One region of the Erwinia sp. Eh17-17 genome, then DNA from elsewhere that is predicted to be linked to it. Evidence: predicted binding sites of a transcription regulator. Region 1 holds the regulator's gene; each other region holds the start of a gene.
The links. Region 1 encodes PurR, which represses purine synthesis genes. Its sites were predicted from a motif close to CANGCAAACGTTTGCNTG; they were not measured.

Region 2: purT (formate-dependent phosphoribosylglycinamide formyltransferase) is a predicted target of PurR. The motif match lies at 1,320-1,337, and genes of this name have one in related genera.
Region 3: serA (phosphoglycerate dehydrogenase) is a predicted target of PurR. The motif match lies at 2,292-2,309, and genes of this name have one in related genera.
Region 4: carA (glutamine-hydrolyzing carbamoyl-phosphate synthase small subunit) is a predicted target of PurR. The motif match lies at 998-1,015, and genes of this name have one in related genera.

Annotation. Positions count from the first base shown of each region.
Region 1 is NZ_JBDFQT010000001.1:1,069,887-1,073,432, forward strand. Features, by position in the region: gene ABEH87_RS04730 (NlpC/P60 family protein) at 1-845, shown strand, start outside; gene purR (HTH-type transcriptional repressor PurR) at 1,266-2,291, shown strand; gene punR (DNA-binding transcriptional activator PunR) at 2,288-3,220, opposite strand; gene punC (purine nucleoside transporter PunC) at 3,334-3,546, shown strand, end outside.
Region 2 is NZ_JBDFQT010000001.1:601,639-605,184, forward strand. Features, by position in the region: gene ABEH87_RS02615 (bifunctional 4-hydroxy-2-oxoglutarate aldolase/2-dehydro-3-deoxy-phosphogluconate aldolase) at 1-64, shown strand, start outside; gene purT (formate-dependent phosphoribosylglycinamide formyltransferase) at 100-1,278, opposite strand; gene ABEH87_RS02625 (YebG family protein) at 1,418-1,723, shown strand; gene ABEH87_RS02630 (sugar phosphate isomerase/epimerase family protein) at 1,775-2,593, opposite strand; gene ABEH87_RS02635 (DUF533 domain-containing protein) at 2,793-3,446, shown strand.
Region 3 is NZ_JBDFQT010000007.1:81,143-84,688, reverse strand. Features, by position in the region: RNA gene ssrS (6S RNA) at 1-123, shown strand, start outside; gene ABEH87_RS17120 (5-formyltetrahydrofolate cyclo-ligase) at 215-802, shown strand; gene serA (phosphoglycerate dehydrogenase) at 906-2,144, opposite strand; gene rpiA (ribose-5-phosphate isomerase RpiA) at 2,492-3,151, opposite strand; gene ABEH87_RS17105 (LysR family transcriptional regulator ArgP) at 3,357-3,546, shown strand, end outside.
Region 4 is NZ_JBDFQT010000003.1:194,238-197,783, reverse strand. Features, by position in the region: gene dapB (4-hydroxy-tetrahydrodipicolinate reductase) at 1-769, shown strand, start outside; gene carA (glutamine-hydrolyzing carbamoyl-phosphate synthase small subunit) at 1,239-2,375, shown strand; gene carB (carbamoyl-phosphate synthase large subunit) at 2,394-3,546, shown strand, end outside.

The DNA.
Region 1 (3,546 bases):
CCCAGTTGTTCTTCAATATGGCGCACGCATCGCCACATACCCCTATTAATGCCAATCAGCAAAAGGCTGACGGTAACACGGCACGCGAAGATGAACGCCGTAAGCGCCGCCCGGTAAAAACCACCGCCACCAAAAAAGTAAAAACTCCGGCGACTAAAAAAGCCAGGGAAGCGGCGCTGCCCGTTAAAAGAGAATCGACTAAAGCGGCACGTGTGGCTCAGGCCAAAAAGACCCTTCTTAAAGAAAAAAAGAAAACCACTGCCGAGCCCCTGCGCACTGCGAAATTAAGCAAAAAATCACTGAGCAAAAAAATCGCCGCCAGTAAGAAAGCGGAGAAAAAACACTATGGTCGTCAGCGCGCAACGGCCAAAGGCACAGTACGTGAGAATGACGAGCTGACAGCACCGCTGAAGCTGAGCAAAGCGCACCGTGCGCGTTATCAGAAAGCTCGTGAAACGGCGATGAACAAGTTAATGGGTCAGTTAGGTAAGCCCTATCAGTGGGGCGGAACCTCACCCAAAACCGGCTTCGACTGCAGTGGCCTGGTATGGTACGCCTACAAAGATCTGGTGAAATTTAAGATCCCACGCACAGCTAATGAAATGTATCACCTGCGCGATGCCGCTTCGATTAAGCGCGACCAGTTAGAGAAAGGCGACCTGGTATTCTTCAGAATTAACGGTCGTGGCACAGCAGACCACGTGGGTGTTTATCTTGGCGGGGGGAAATTTATTCAGTCACCGCGCACCGGTAAAGATATTCAGGTTAGTGCGCTGAGTGAAGACTACTGGCAGGAACATTACATTGGCGCGCGCAGGGTAATGACGCCTAAAACCATTCGCTAAACGGGAAGGGTTACCCCCTCCCGTGCAGCACATGCTTAATGCATGACAGCCGTAAAACTGAACGCCATAATCAATAGCAGTGAACCCACCACCGCCAGCGCTGTCATTTTCATATCAGTATTCATTTTCTCTCCTTAATAACCTTGTCATTAGTAAGCCTACAGATTTTCCCACAGTTACCCGTAAAAATCTCGTTTTCTGCGCGCAGCCTTGTTAGAATTCTCTCCTTGCGTTGCGCAACAGGCAGCGCAAACCGTTTTAGTCAGCACTGCATGTCACTCTACGGACGATTCATCCCCTTCCCGACCCTTTGAGACAGCACCCAAAATGACTCTTGTCGGGCAGGAATAGCTGTATCCAGGCAAACGTTTAACCAACTAGTTATCAAGTTGTTACGATAACACCAGGAGTACGATTTTAATGGCAACAATTAAGGATGTGGCAAAGCGCGCCGGCGTGTCCACCACCACCGTGTCGCACGTGATCAATAAAACGCGCTTTGTGGCCGAAGAGACGCGAGAAGCGGTGTGGGTGGCCATCAAAGAATTGCATTATTCTCCCAGCGCCGTGGCCCGCAGTCTTAAGGTCAACCACACCAAAACCATTGGCCTGTTGGCAACTTCCAGTGAAGCGCCCTACTTTGCCGAGATCATTGAAGCCGTGGAAAACCGCTGCTTCGCTCAAGGCTATACGCTGATTCTGGGCAATGCGCACAATGACCTGCAAAAACAGCAGGCATATCTGTCAATGATGGCGCAGAAGCGCGTTGATGGGCTGCTGGTGATGTGCTCTGAATATCCGGACACCTTGATAGCCATGCTGGAAGAGAACCGCAACATCCCGATGGTGGTGATGGACTGGAATGAGTCGCGCGGCGATTTTACCGATACCGTGCTGGATAATGCCTTTGAAGGCGGCTATCTGGCTGGCCGCTATCTGATTGAACGCGGGCACCGGGATATCGGTGCTATCCCCGGTCAGCTGGAGCGCAATACCGGCGGCGGCCGCCACGCTGGCTTTCTGAAAGCGCTGGCAGAAGCCGGGATCACTCTGCGCGAAGAGTGGCTGGTGCAGGGCGACTTCGAACCGGAGTCAGGCTATCGCGCTATGCAGCAGATTTTGTCGCAGAAACAGCGTCCAACGGCGATCTTCTGCGGCGGCGATATTATGGCGATGGGGGCGATTTGCGCCGCCGACGAGATGGGATTGCGCGTCCCGCAGGACATTTCGGTGATCGGTTATGATAACGTGCGCAACGCCCGTTACTTCACCCCGGCGCTGACTACGGTACATCAGCCGAAAGAGCGCCTGGGTGAAACCGCCTTTGACATGCTGCTGGACCGCATCACCAGTAAACGCGAAGAGCAGCAGACCATCGAGGTTCATCCCTCACTGATTGAACGCCGCTCGGTGGCAGATGGTCCTTTCCGCGACTATCGCCGTTAAGCGCTGACCGGCTGCGGGTCGGGCTGCTCACTCAGCCATTCGGCGTTCAGCGTCTCGGTGCTGCCCAGGTATTCCAGCAGCCAGTTCAGCGCCGGAGAGGCGCTCTGCTCTGACCAGCTCAGGTAGCAGGGACTGTCGGGAAAAGGCGATGCCAGCGTCAGCTCAGCCAGTTCCTGCTGTTGTAATCCCGGCTGGGCGTAATGGCCCGGCACCATCCCGACACAGAGCCCGGCGCGCAGGCAGTCAAACGCGCTGTCCCAGTCAGGCACCACCAGCCGCCGCTGATTATCCAGCGTCCAGGTGGTACGCTTCGGCAGTGCTCGTGACGTATCTTCCAGCACCAGCGAGGGCCATTCGCGGATCAGGGCTTCGCTCAGCGCACCGCGGTGACCAAGCAGCGGATGTTGTGCCTGCACCACACAGCGCCAGTTCAGGCTACCCATATCACGAAAAGCAAAGCGCCCTCTCACCGGTATCGCCTGGGTGGCGCCAATCGCCACGTCCACACGGCCATCGGCCAGCGCATCCCACACGCCGTTGAACACTTCCGGCATGATATGGAGTTCCATATCGGGAAAATGCCGGTAAAAATCGACCACCAGCTGCCGGGTACGTGCCGGCCGCACGATCCTGTCTACCGCAATATTAATCTGCCCGCGCCAGCCATTGGCCACCTGCTGACAGCGCGTACGGGTGGCAAGCATTTTTTTGATAACAGCGCGCCCTTCTTCACTGAAAACGCGGCCAGCCTCCGTCAGCACCACATCCCGGTGACGACGCTCAAAGAGGCTGACCGCCAGCCACTCTTCCAGCTGGCGTACGGTGTAACTCACCGCGGAAGGTACGCGATGAAGCTCTGCAGCTGCCGCAGTAAAACTGCCGGTTCTGGCGACCGCATCGACCACTTCAAGAGAATATTCAGACCACATAACCTGCCTTCAAATTTTTTCAACGCAATACACGAATAATAGCGTTTCACAGCGCAGTGAACACGCGATTACACTGCGCGGGTGAAAAAATTGTCTAATAAGAGTTAAAAATCATGCGTTCCAAAGGTTTTATGCTTTACCTGGCGCTACTCAGCATGCTGGGTTTCCTTGCTACCGATATGTACCTTCCTGCATTTGGCGTCATGCAACAGGACCTGCAGACTGAAGCCGGGGCGATCAGCGCCAGCCTGAGTATCTTTCTCGCCGGTTTTGCCTGCGCCCAGTTAGTCTGGGGGCCGCTCTCCGACCGTATTGGGCGTAAACCG
Region 2 (3,546 bases), 470 kb from region 1:
GGAAGCGGGGGACTACGATCGTATCACCCGCCTGGCGCAGGAAGCCGTCGCAGGGGCACGCTGATATTGAGGGGCGGTGCAAAGCCGCCCCATGGCCGGTTAACCGCTGACGTTTACGCTGGCAGCGGCATGAATGGCGCGCTGTACCGCATCGTCAATATCGCTGCCGGTTGCAAGCGCCACGCCCAGGCGGCGCTTGCCCTGAATCTCTGGCTTACCGAACAGGCGCAGCTGTAACCCCGCACCCAGTGCGGCAGAGAGATTGGCAAACTGCACGTTGCTGCTGTCCAACTCTGGCAGGATCACCGCCGAAGCAGCCGGGCCGTACTGACGGATACCGCCAACCGGCAGGCCGAGAAAAGCCCGAACGTGCAGGGCAAACTCTGACAGGTCCTGAGAGATCAGCGTCACCATCCCGGTGTCGTGCGGGCGCGGTGAGACTTCGCTAAACACCACGTCATCACCACAGACAAACAGCTCAACGCCAAACAGACCCCGGCCACCCAGCGCGTTCACCACGTCGCGCGCAATCTCCTGCGCACTCTGCAGGGCGAGATCGCTCATCTGCTGTGGCTGCCACGATTCACGATAGTCGCCGTCTTCCTGACGATGGCCAATCGGCGCACAGAAGTGGATACCGTCCACCGCACTGATGGTCAGCAGGGTGATTTCGAAATCGAACTTCACCACACCTTCAACGATCACCCGACCGGCACCTGCACGGCCACCCTGTTGGGCATATTCCCACGCCGCGTCCAGCTGTGCGGCTTCACGAATAAAGCTCTGCCCTTTGCCGGAAGAGCTCATGACCGGTTTGACGATGCAGGGAAAGCCGATCTCATCCGCAGCGGTGAGGAAGGCTTCGTGGCTGTCGGCAAAGCGATAGGTAGAGGTGGGCAGCGCCAGTTCTTCTGCGGCCAGACGGCGGATACCTTCGCGGTTCATGGTCAGTTTCGCCGCGCGCGCGGTGGGAACCACGTGCTGGCCCTGCTTCTCCAGTTCGATCAGCATATCGGTGGCGATAGCTTCAATTTCCGGCACGACAAAATCCGGTTTTTCCAGCGCCACCACGGCAGCCAGGGCAGCACCATCCAGCATATTGATCACATGGCTGCGGTGGGCAACGTGCATCGCGGGGGCATCGGCGTAGCGATCCACGGCAATTACTTCCACACCAAGACGCTGGCATTCCAGCGCCACTTCTTTGCCCAGTTCACCTGAACCTAACAGCATTACACGGGTTGCATTAGGGCGCAGCGCAGTTCCAAGAGTTGTCATAATCTCTACCTGAATGGAGTGAAAAAATCGGGCGCAGTATAAACGAAAACGTTTGCGCGATCATCCCGCAGTTTATTCTTGAGTCAAAAAAGCAGCGCTGATATACTGTATAAAAATACAGTTAAAAAGGAACGAAATCATGGCTGTTGAAATCAAATACGTTGTCGTCAGAAAAGGTGAGGAAAAGATGACATTTGCCAGCAAAAAAGAAGCGGATGCTTACGACAAAATGCTCGACCTGGCAGAGGTTTTTGCTGACTGGCTGATCGCCAGCCCGCTGGAAGTGGAAGAGCAGCAGGGTGAAGCGCTGGGGATGTTTATGGCGGAAAATAAAGAGGCTCTGCAGCAGATCCTGCGCAGCGGCAAGCTGCCGGAAGAGAACACCCCCGCTGATGACAGCGAAGAGAATGTCGAAGGCAAACTGCGCGCAGTTAAATCCGCCTGATCTTATTCACTGTTTTGGCTGGCCATGAATTCCTGGCCAGCCTTTCAGTCATCATTTATTCAGCACACCGCGTAGCGACGCCATTGCTGCCTCTGCCGTTGCGAACGGATCGGCAGCGTGGCGTTGATCGTTAAACACCTCCATCCCCAGCGGTCCCTGATATCCGATCTGTGCTAAATGCTGTAGCAACGCCCGCAGTGGATAGTGGCCCTCGCCCGGTAACAGGCGGTGATGACGGGCGGTTTCGACCAGATGCTGTGCATCCGGCTGACAGTCCAGGTCTGACAGCTGCACCAGAAAAATCTTCTCTGCGGGAATGCCTTCCAGGTCAGCCAGCGTTCTCCGGCGCACAAAGATATGAAACGCATCCACTACCAGCCCAAGATTGGGCGCGTCGATCTGCTGAATACGCTGCCACGCTGCTGCGGTGTGGCTGACATGGGTACTCCAGGCCATGGCCTCATACGCGATGCGCAGATTATGCCCGGCCGCCTGTTCAGTCAGCCAGCGTAAATCGTCGTCGATACGCGCTTCACAGCATTGCGCATCGGTAGAGGCCGGTACCAGCAGGGTAGAGGCCCCAAGGCGCTGTGCGGTTTTCATCATGTCTAACGCTTCACGCCGCTTATCCCCGCGCCGGGCGTCCGGCGCGCCATCAAAGTCCAGCAATACCTGATAATCCGTCAGCCCCAGCGACAGCTGCCGGCACAGCTCTGCCAGCGCGGCGGCGTCGCCACCGGCGTTGCTCACATCCTGTTGCCACAGCTCCACCTGGTTAAATCCCGCCGCCGCTGCGGCGCGCAGCTTCTCTTCACTGCTGCCGCCGAGCAGGACAGTATTGATAAACAGGGGGTTTGATAAAAATGTCATTCGTCGCGTTCCTCTTCTGCGGTATTGCCTTTTCAGGGTAGATCTCTCGCTGTGTTCCGACAAACTCTCTGCGGCTGAGCGGATAAGCTCTGTACAATCGGCTGTCCAGGGCGCTGAAATTTTACAGCCTTTGCACCATTTGACGTTTCCTGACGCGGGCTGCTCTATTGTGGTGTTTTCTGGCAAACAAGGGTCGACTATGAGCAACTGGCTGCAACAGATTCAGACGGTATTAGGTAAGGCGGGTAAATCCTCTGCTGGCGGAGAAGGGCTGAGTAAGATGCTGGCGCCCGGCGCGCTGGGTGGCCTGGCAGGGTTGCTGATTGCCAGCAAATCTTCGCGCAACCTGCTGATGAAATACGGAAAGAATGCGGTCATCATCGGCGGCGGTGCCGCAGCAGGCGCTTTGCTGTGGAATAAATACAAACAGCGCGTCAGCGAAACCCATCAGGACCAGCCACAGTTTGGTCAGCAGAGTTCATCGGTCGATCGCCGCGCTGAGCGCCTGATTGAAGCGCTGGTGTTTGCCGCCAAAAGTGACGGTCATATCGATAGCGATGAGCGAAAAGCGATTGATGAACATCTCCGTCAGTCTGGCCTGGGAACACAGGGTGAGCAGCTGGTGCAGCGTGCTATCGACTCCCCTCTGGATCCGCAGAAACTGGCGGCTGACGTCAGGAACGAAGAAGAAGCGCTTGAGGTCTATTTCCTCAGTAACCTGGTGATCGATGTCGATCACTTTATGGAGCGCAGCTACCTGCAGGCGCTGGGCGATGCGCTGAAAATCCCTGTTGATGTGCGTCAGTCAATCGAAAGTGATATTCGTGCTGAGAAACAGAAGCTTCCTGCCTGATCCCCCTGCGGGCGACAGCCGTCGCCCGCAAAAATATCCCCCTGAAAAATTGTTACCGGTTAATGATAACCGCTTGTGAATCAGTCAGGTTGCTGCCAAC
Region 3 (3,546 bases), on a different contig from region 1:
TGTGACGCTCTGTAACCTGTGCGCAAGCTCGGTTCGTCCGAGAAGCCTGATGGTTACGACGGCATACTCACCTTGAACCATGGGTTCAAGGGTTACAGCCTGCGGCGGCATCTCGGAGATTCCCACCTTTTTTGCAGTTCCCCCTTTTCTGGCATTTACATTCCCTGCACCAACCGACAATCTGACAAAACCGTTCTGATAAGAGTTGCCCGCTATGAACCTTAATCTTCGCGATCGCCAGGATATCCGTACCCATGTGCGCCATCTGCGGCGTGAACTCAGCGACGATCAACAGCAGCGTGCTGCCGTGCAGGTCGCCGACCATGCCCTGAATTTTGCCCCTCTCAAGCAGGCGAAGAACATTGCCCTGTTTCTGTCGGTGGATGGTGAGATCAATACCCGTCCGTTAATTGCCAAACTGTGGCAGCGTAAGCAGCGAGTGTACCTCCCGGTGCTGCACCCTTTCTCGCCCGGCCAACTGCTGTTCCTGCGTTACGATGAACAGACCGAGCTGCGGACCAACCGCCTGCGTATCCCGGAGCCACCGCTGGATATTCGTCATCTTGTGCCGTTAAGCGAGCTTGACGTGCTGATGGTGCCGCTGGTGGCGTTTGATGCCGATGGACAGCGCCTGGGAATGGGGGGCGGGTTTTACGACCGCACGTTGCAGAACTGGCAGCAGCATGGATTCCTGCCGGTGGGGCTGGCGCATGACTGTCAGCAGGTGGAACGTCTGCCAGTGGCAGAGTGGGATGTCCCGTTACCCGCACTGATTACACCGTCAAAGATTTGGCAGTGGTGATTTAAATGCAAAAAGGGCCGACCTTCTGTTCCGGTCGGCCATGATGTGCAGGGACCGACCGGATATTGTAGGGGCTGACCTTCTTTTTCGGTCAGCCCGTGTTTCAATACAATAAACGCGCGCGGATGGTGCCCGGAATGGCTTTCATCAGCTGCAGCGCTTTATCCGCCACATCCTGCGGTGCGTCAACGTCGATCACCACATAGCCCATCTGCGGTGTGGTTTGCAGATACTGTGCGGAGATATTGATGCCCTGGTCGGCAAAAATCAGGTTGATGGCCGTCAGCACGCCGGGACGGTTTTCATGGATGTGCATCAGACGGCTGGCGTTCGCACCGTGCATCGGCAGCGAGGCTTCAGGGAAGTTAACCGCAGACAGCGTGGAACCGTTGTCCGAGTACTTCGCCAGCTTGCCCGCCACTTCAATCCCGATGTTCTCCTGCGCTTCCTGCGTGGAGCCACCAATGTGTGGCGTCAGGATCACGTTGTCGAACTCACACAGCGGTGAATTAAACGGATCGCTGTTGGTCGCCGGTTCTTCCGGGAATACGTCAATCGCCGCACCCGCCAGGTGTTTGGTCGCCAGCACGTGGCACAGCGCCGGAATATCAACCACGGTGCCGCGCGAGGCGTTAATCAGCAGCGCGCCCGGCTTCATCAACGCCAGCTCTTCCGGCCCCATCATATTCTGGGTCGACTGTGTTTCCGGCACGTGCAGGCTCACCACATCGCTCATATTCAGCAGGTCGGACAGATGCTGAACCTGAGTAGCGTTACCCAGCGGCAGTTTGCTTTCAATATCGTAGAAGAACACATGCATGCCCAGGCTTTCAGCCAGCACGCCCAGCTGCATACCGATATGACCGTAACCGATGATACCCAGCTTTTTACCGCGCGCTTCATAGGAACCCACCGCCAGTTTATGCCACTGACCGCGATGCGCTTTAGCGTTAGCCGCCGGAACACCACGCAGCATCAGCAGCAGCTCACCGATAACCAGCTCAGCAACGGATCGGGTATTGGAGAAGGGTGCGTTAAACACCGGAATACCACGTTTCGCGGCCGCATTCAGATCAACCTGATTGGTCCCGATGCAGAAGCAACCTACGGCAACCAGTTTTTCTGCCGCAGCGAAGATCTCTTCGGTAAGGTGAGTGCGCGAACGCAAACCAATGAAGTGCGCATCGCGAATGGATTCTTTCAGTGCTTCGCTATCCAGTGCGCCCTTGTGAAATTCGATGTTGGTGTAGCCCGCAGAGCGCAGATTATCTACTGCACTCTGGTGAACGCCTTCCACCAGCAGGAATTTAATCTTGTCTTTCTCCAGTGATACTTTTGCCATTTCCCGACCCTATTTAGCAGACTTCAGATGTGGCTTGATCCCCGCATTGTTTCCCGTTTACAGGCGCAATGTCAGCCTGCTGAGAAGAGAAACCCGCAGGGATATAAGATAGCCTTCTGTCAAAATAACAAAATTTACGCAAGCAGCAATACAAACGATTGCCTGGCCGTCAGCACGGCAAGCCCGTCAGTCAGAACATTACGATAGAAAATCGTGGCGCAGCGCGAACCACCAGGAGGAACGCGCTAAAGGCAGCCTCTGTGTGACATAAGTCACTAAATTCTGCCTGCAAAAGAAAAGATGTTTTTTAGATAAAAATAACCTGCACCGCACTCACGCCGGGTAGATCATTTTTGAATGGTTTGCACACCGTCGGCCGTACCAATCAATGCAACATCCGCGCAGCGGGCAGCAAACAGCCCCACGGTTACCACGCCAGGCAGAGCGTTAATCGCCGCTTCCAGTCGTGTCGGGTCAATGATTTTAAGATTATGAACGTCGAGAATAATGTTGCCGTTGTCGGTGACGACATTCTGACGGTACTCCGGCTGTCCACCCAGCTTCACCAGCTCACGGGCAACATAGGAGCGCGCCATCGGGATCACTTCGACCGGCAGAGGGAAGCGCCCCAGCACATCCACCTGCTTGGATGCATCGGCAATACAGATAAAGCGGTCGGCGACGGCAGCAATAATCTTTTCACGCGTCAGTGCGGCACCGCCGCCTTTGATCATCTGCATCTGGCCGTTGATCTCGTCAGCCCCGTCAACATAGACCGACAGCTCGTCGATTTCGTTAAGGTCGAATACGTGAATGCCGTAGCCCTTCAGTTTAGCCGTGGAGGCTTCCGAACTGGACACCGCACCTTCGATCTGATGTTTGATGGAGGCGAGAGCATCAATAAAGTGGGCGGCGGTCGAACCGGTACCCACGCCAACGATGGTACCCGGCGTGACGTAATCAAGTGCTGCCCAGCCAACGGCTTTTTTCAGTTCATCCTGCGTCATGATATGTTTAAAACCTGTGCTGCCACTGTGTGCGCGTAGTATAAAGCAAGGCTGTGAAAAAAAGCTGCACTGCGCGGCATTTGATTGGCAGGATTGGAACACAGCCCACAAAGTGGTTGATTCATAAAGTGAGGTTAGCACGGCGCAAAATGCATAAAATATGGCATAGTGCATCTACCACACCTGAAAGAGAGTATTAAGACTCATGAAACGCCCGGATTATCGAACGCTTCAGGCGCTGGATGCAGTGATTCGCGAGCGCGGCTTTGAACGTGCCGCGCAAAAGCTCTGTATTACCCAGTCAGCAGTCTCACAGCGTATTAAACAGCTTGAGAATATGTTCGGCCAGCCTCTGCTGGTGCGAACCGTGCCGCCACGCCCGACGGAACAGGGCC
Region 4 (3,546 bases), on a different contig from region 1:
ACGTCAGCTGATTCAGGCAACTGTTCAGGCTGAAGGGGCGCGCCTGGGCGCAGCGATTGTGCGTAAAGGTTCATCGCTGGCAGGGACTGATGCCGGTGAGCTCGCGGGGTGCGGCGCGCTGGGTATCAACGTCAGCGACAGTCTGGATGCTGTGGTCAATGACTTCGACGTGCTGATCGACTTTACCCGTCCGGAAGGGACGCTGCACTATCTGGAATTTTGCCGTCAGCATAAAAAAACCATGGTGATCGGCACCACCGGCTTTGACGATGCGGGTAAAGCGGCCATCCAATCCGCCGCAGAAGAGATCGGCATCGTATTTGCCGCCAACTTCAGCGTTGGCGTCAACCTGATGCTGAAGCTGCTGGAAAAAGCCGCCAAAGTGATGGGCGACTATGCGGATATCGAAATTATCGAAGCGCATCATCGTCATAAGGTGGATGCGCCTTCAGGTACGGCGCTGGCAATGGGGGAGGCCATTGCGGGGGCAATGAACTGGAACCTGAATGAGCATGCGGTCTATGCCCGTGAAGGTTACACCGGCGAGCGTGAAGCGCAGACCATCGGTTTTGCCACAGTACGTGCCGGAGACATTATCGGTGAGCACACCGCGATGTTTGCAGATGTGGGCGAACGTGTAGAGATAACCCATAAGGCTTCAAGCCGTATGACCTTCGCCAGTGGCGCAGTTCGTGCTGCAATATGGTTAAAGGCGCATAAATCAGGTCTTTATGATATGCGCAGCGTCCTGAATCTTGATGATTTGTAAGTGTTGTGTACCATCGTGATGTGGTTATTTCAATCATAACGTTTTGATTGGTTGGGCAATAATTTTATTGCCCTTTTTATTTTGTGATAAACAGCGTCTTCATTAATATTTTTCTTTGTATTTGTTATAAGTGATGTTTTCAGCTATGTAATTGTGTGGCTGAATGCGAATTTTGACCATTTGGTCCACTTTTCTACTCCCTTTACCTTAAATTTATGCTCACAAGGTCAGGCAACCGTTTTTATCGCCAGGATATGTGGTTGTTTCAGGGTAAATCTTCCGGTTTTACGTTCAGTTAGCTAAAAAGTGCAGAAAAAGCGCCTCGCAGGGTAGACAATCGCGGGGGCTATCATTAGAATGCGCGCAATTTGCCAAAAACTGAGCAGTCAGGCAGTTTTTGCATTGATTTTAGGGTCATTCCTGAATTAATATGCAGATATTGTGACTGTTTATTCCCCTGGAGGATGTTTTGATTAAGTCAGCGCTATTGGTTCTGGAAGACGGAACCCAATTCCACGGTCGGGCCATCGGGGCAACCGGGTCGGCAGTGGGAGAAGTTGTTTTCAACACTTCAATGACCGGTTATCAAGAAATCCTCACTGATCCTTCCTATTCCCGCCAGATCGTTACTCTCACTTATCCCCATATCGGCAATGTCGGCACCAACGCCGCTGACCAAGAATCGTCTCAGGTACACGCACAGGGTTTAGTTATTCGTGACCTGCCGCTGATTGCCAGCAACTACCGCAATGAAGAAGGGCTGTCAGACTATCTGACGCGCCACAACATTGTCGCTATTGCCGATATCGATACACGTAAGCTGACGCGTCTGCTGCGTGAAAAAGGGGCACAGAACGGCTGCATTATCGCCGGAGACGCACTGGACGCCGCAGATGCACTGGCAAAAGCCAAAGCCTTCCCTGGCCTGAAGGGGATGGACCTGGCGAAAGAAGTGACGACGCCGGAGTCTTATCAATGGCAGCAGGGCAGCTGGACGCTGGAAGGTGACCTGCCAGCGCCGGCAGCGGATGCTGACCTGCCATTCCACGTGGTGGCTTATGACTACGGTGTGAAACGCAATATCCTGCGTATGCTGGTGGATCGCGGCTGCCGCCTGACGGTTGTACCGGCGCAGACCTCTGCAGAAGAGGTCCTGAAGCTGAATCCGGATGGCGTGTTCCTCTCTAACGGACCGGGCGACCCGGAGCCGTGTGACTACGCGATTACCGCGATTAAACGCCTGCTGGAAACCAACACCCCGGTATTTGGTATCTGTCTGGGCCATCAGCTGCTGGCGCTGGCCAGCGGGGCAAAAACCGTGAAGATGAAGCTGGGCCACCACGGTGGCAACCACCCGGTGAAAGATCACGACAATAACACCGTGATGATCACCGCCCAGAACCACGGTTTTGCCGTTGATGACGGCAACCTGCCAGCCTGTCTGCGCGTGACTCATACTTCGCTGTTTGACCACACGGTACAGGGCATCCACCGCACCGATAAAGCCGCCTTCAGCTTCCAGGGGCACCCGGAAGCGAGCCCTGGCCCGCACGATGCCGCCCCGTTGTTCGATCACTTTATCGAACTGATTAAAGCCGCGAAATAAGATCGGGAGAGAAAGAAAATGCCAAAACGTACAGACATAAAAAGTATCCTGATCCTTGGTGCTGGCCCGATTGTCATCGGCCAGGCCTGTGAATTCGATTACTCCGGTGCGCAGGCGTGTAAAGCACTGCGTGAAGAGGGTTACCGCGTTATCCTGGTGAACTCTAACCCGGCAACCATTATGACCGACCCGGACATGGCCGATGCCACCTATATCGAGCCGATTAACTGGGAAGTGGTGCGCAAAATTATCGAGAAGGAGCGCCCGGATGCGGTGCTGCCAACGATGGGTGGCCAGACGGCGCTGAACTGTGCGCTGGAGCTGGAACGTCAGGGCGTGCTGGCTGAGTTTGGCGTCACGATGATCGGTGCCACCGCCGATGCCATTGATAAAGCCGAAGACCGCCGCCGTTTCGACGTGGCGATGAAGAAAATCGGCCTTGATACCGCACGTTCCGGTATCGCACATACCATGGAAGAAGCGCTGGCGGTTGCGGCCGACGTCGGCTTCCCGTGCATCATTCGTCCATCCTTTACCATGGGCGGCACCGGCGGCGGCATCGCTTACAACCGTGAAGAGTTCGAAGAGATCTGCGAACGCGGTCTCGACCTGTCGCCAACCAATGAGCTGCTGATTGACGAGTCGCTGATTGGCTGGAAAGAGTACGAGATGGAAGTGGTGCGTGATAAAAACGACAACTGCATCATCGTCTGCTCGATTGAAAACTTTGATGCTATGGGCATTCACACCGGTGACTCCATTACCGTTGCGCCAGCGCAGACGCTGACCGACAAAGAGTACCAGATCATGCGTAACGCCTCGCTGGCGGTGCTGCGTGAAATCGGCGTGGAAACCGGGGGATCTAACGTGCAGTTCTCGGTCAATCCGGAAAACGGCCGTCTGATCGTCATCGAGATGAATCCGCGCGTGTCGCGTTCTTCCGCGCTGGCCTCGAAAGCGACGGGCTTCCCGATTGCCAAAATTGCCGCCAAGCTGGCGGTTGGCTTTACCCTCGATGAACTGACCAACGACATCACCGGCGGTCTGACTCCGGCGTCGTTCGAACCGTCCATCGACTACGTAGTGACAAAAATTCCACGTTTCAACTTCGAGAAGTTTGCCGGGGCGAACGACCGCCTGACCACGCAGATGAAATCGGTGGGCGAAGTGA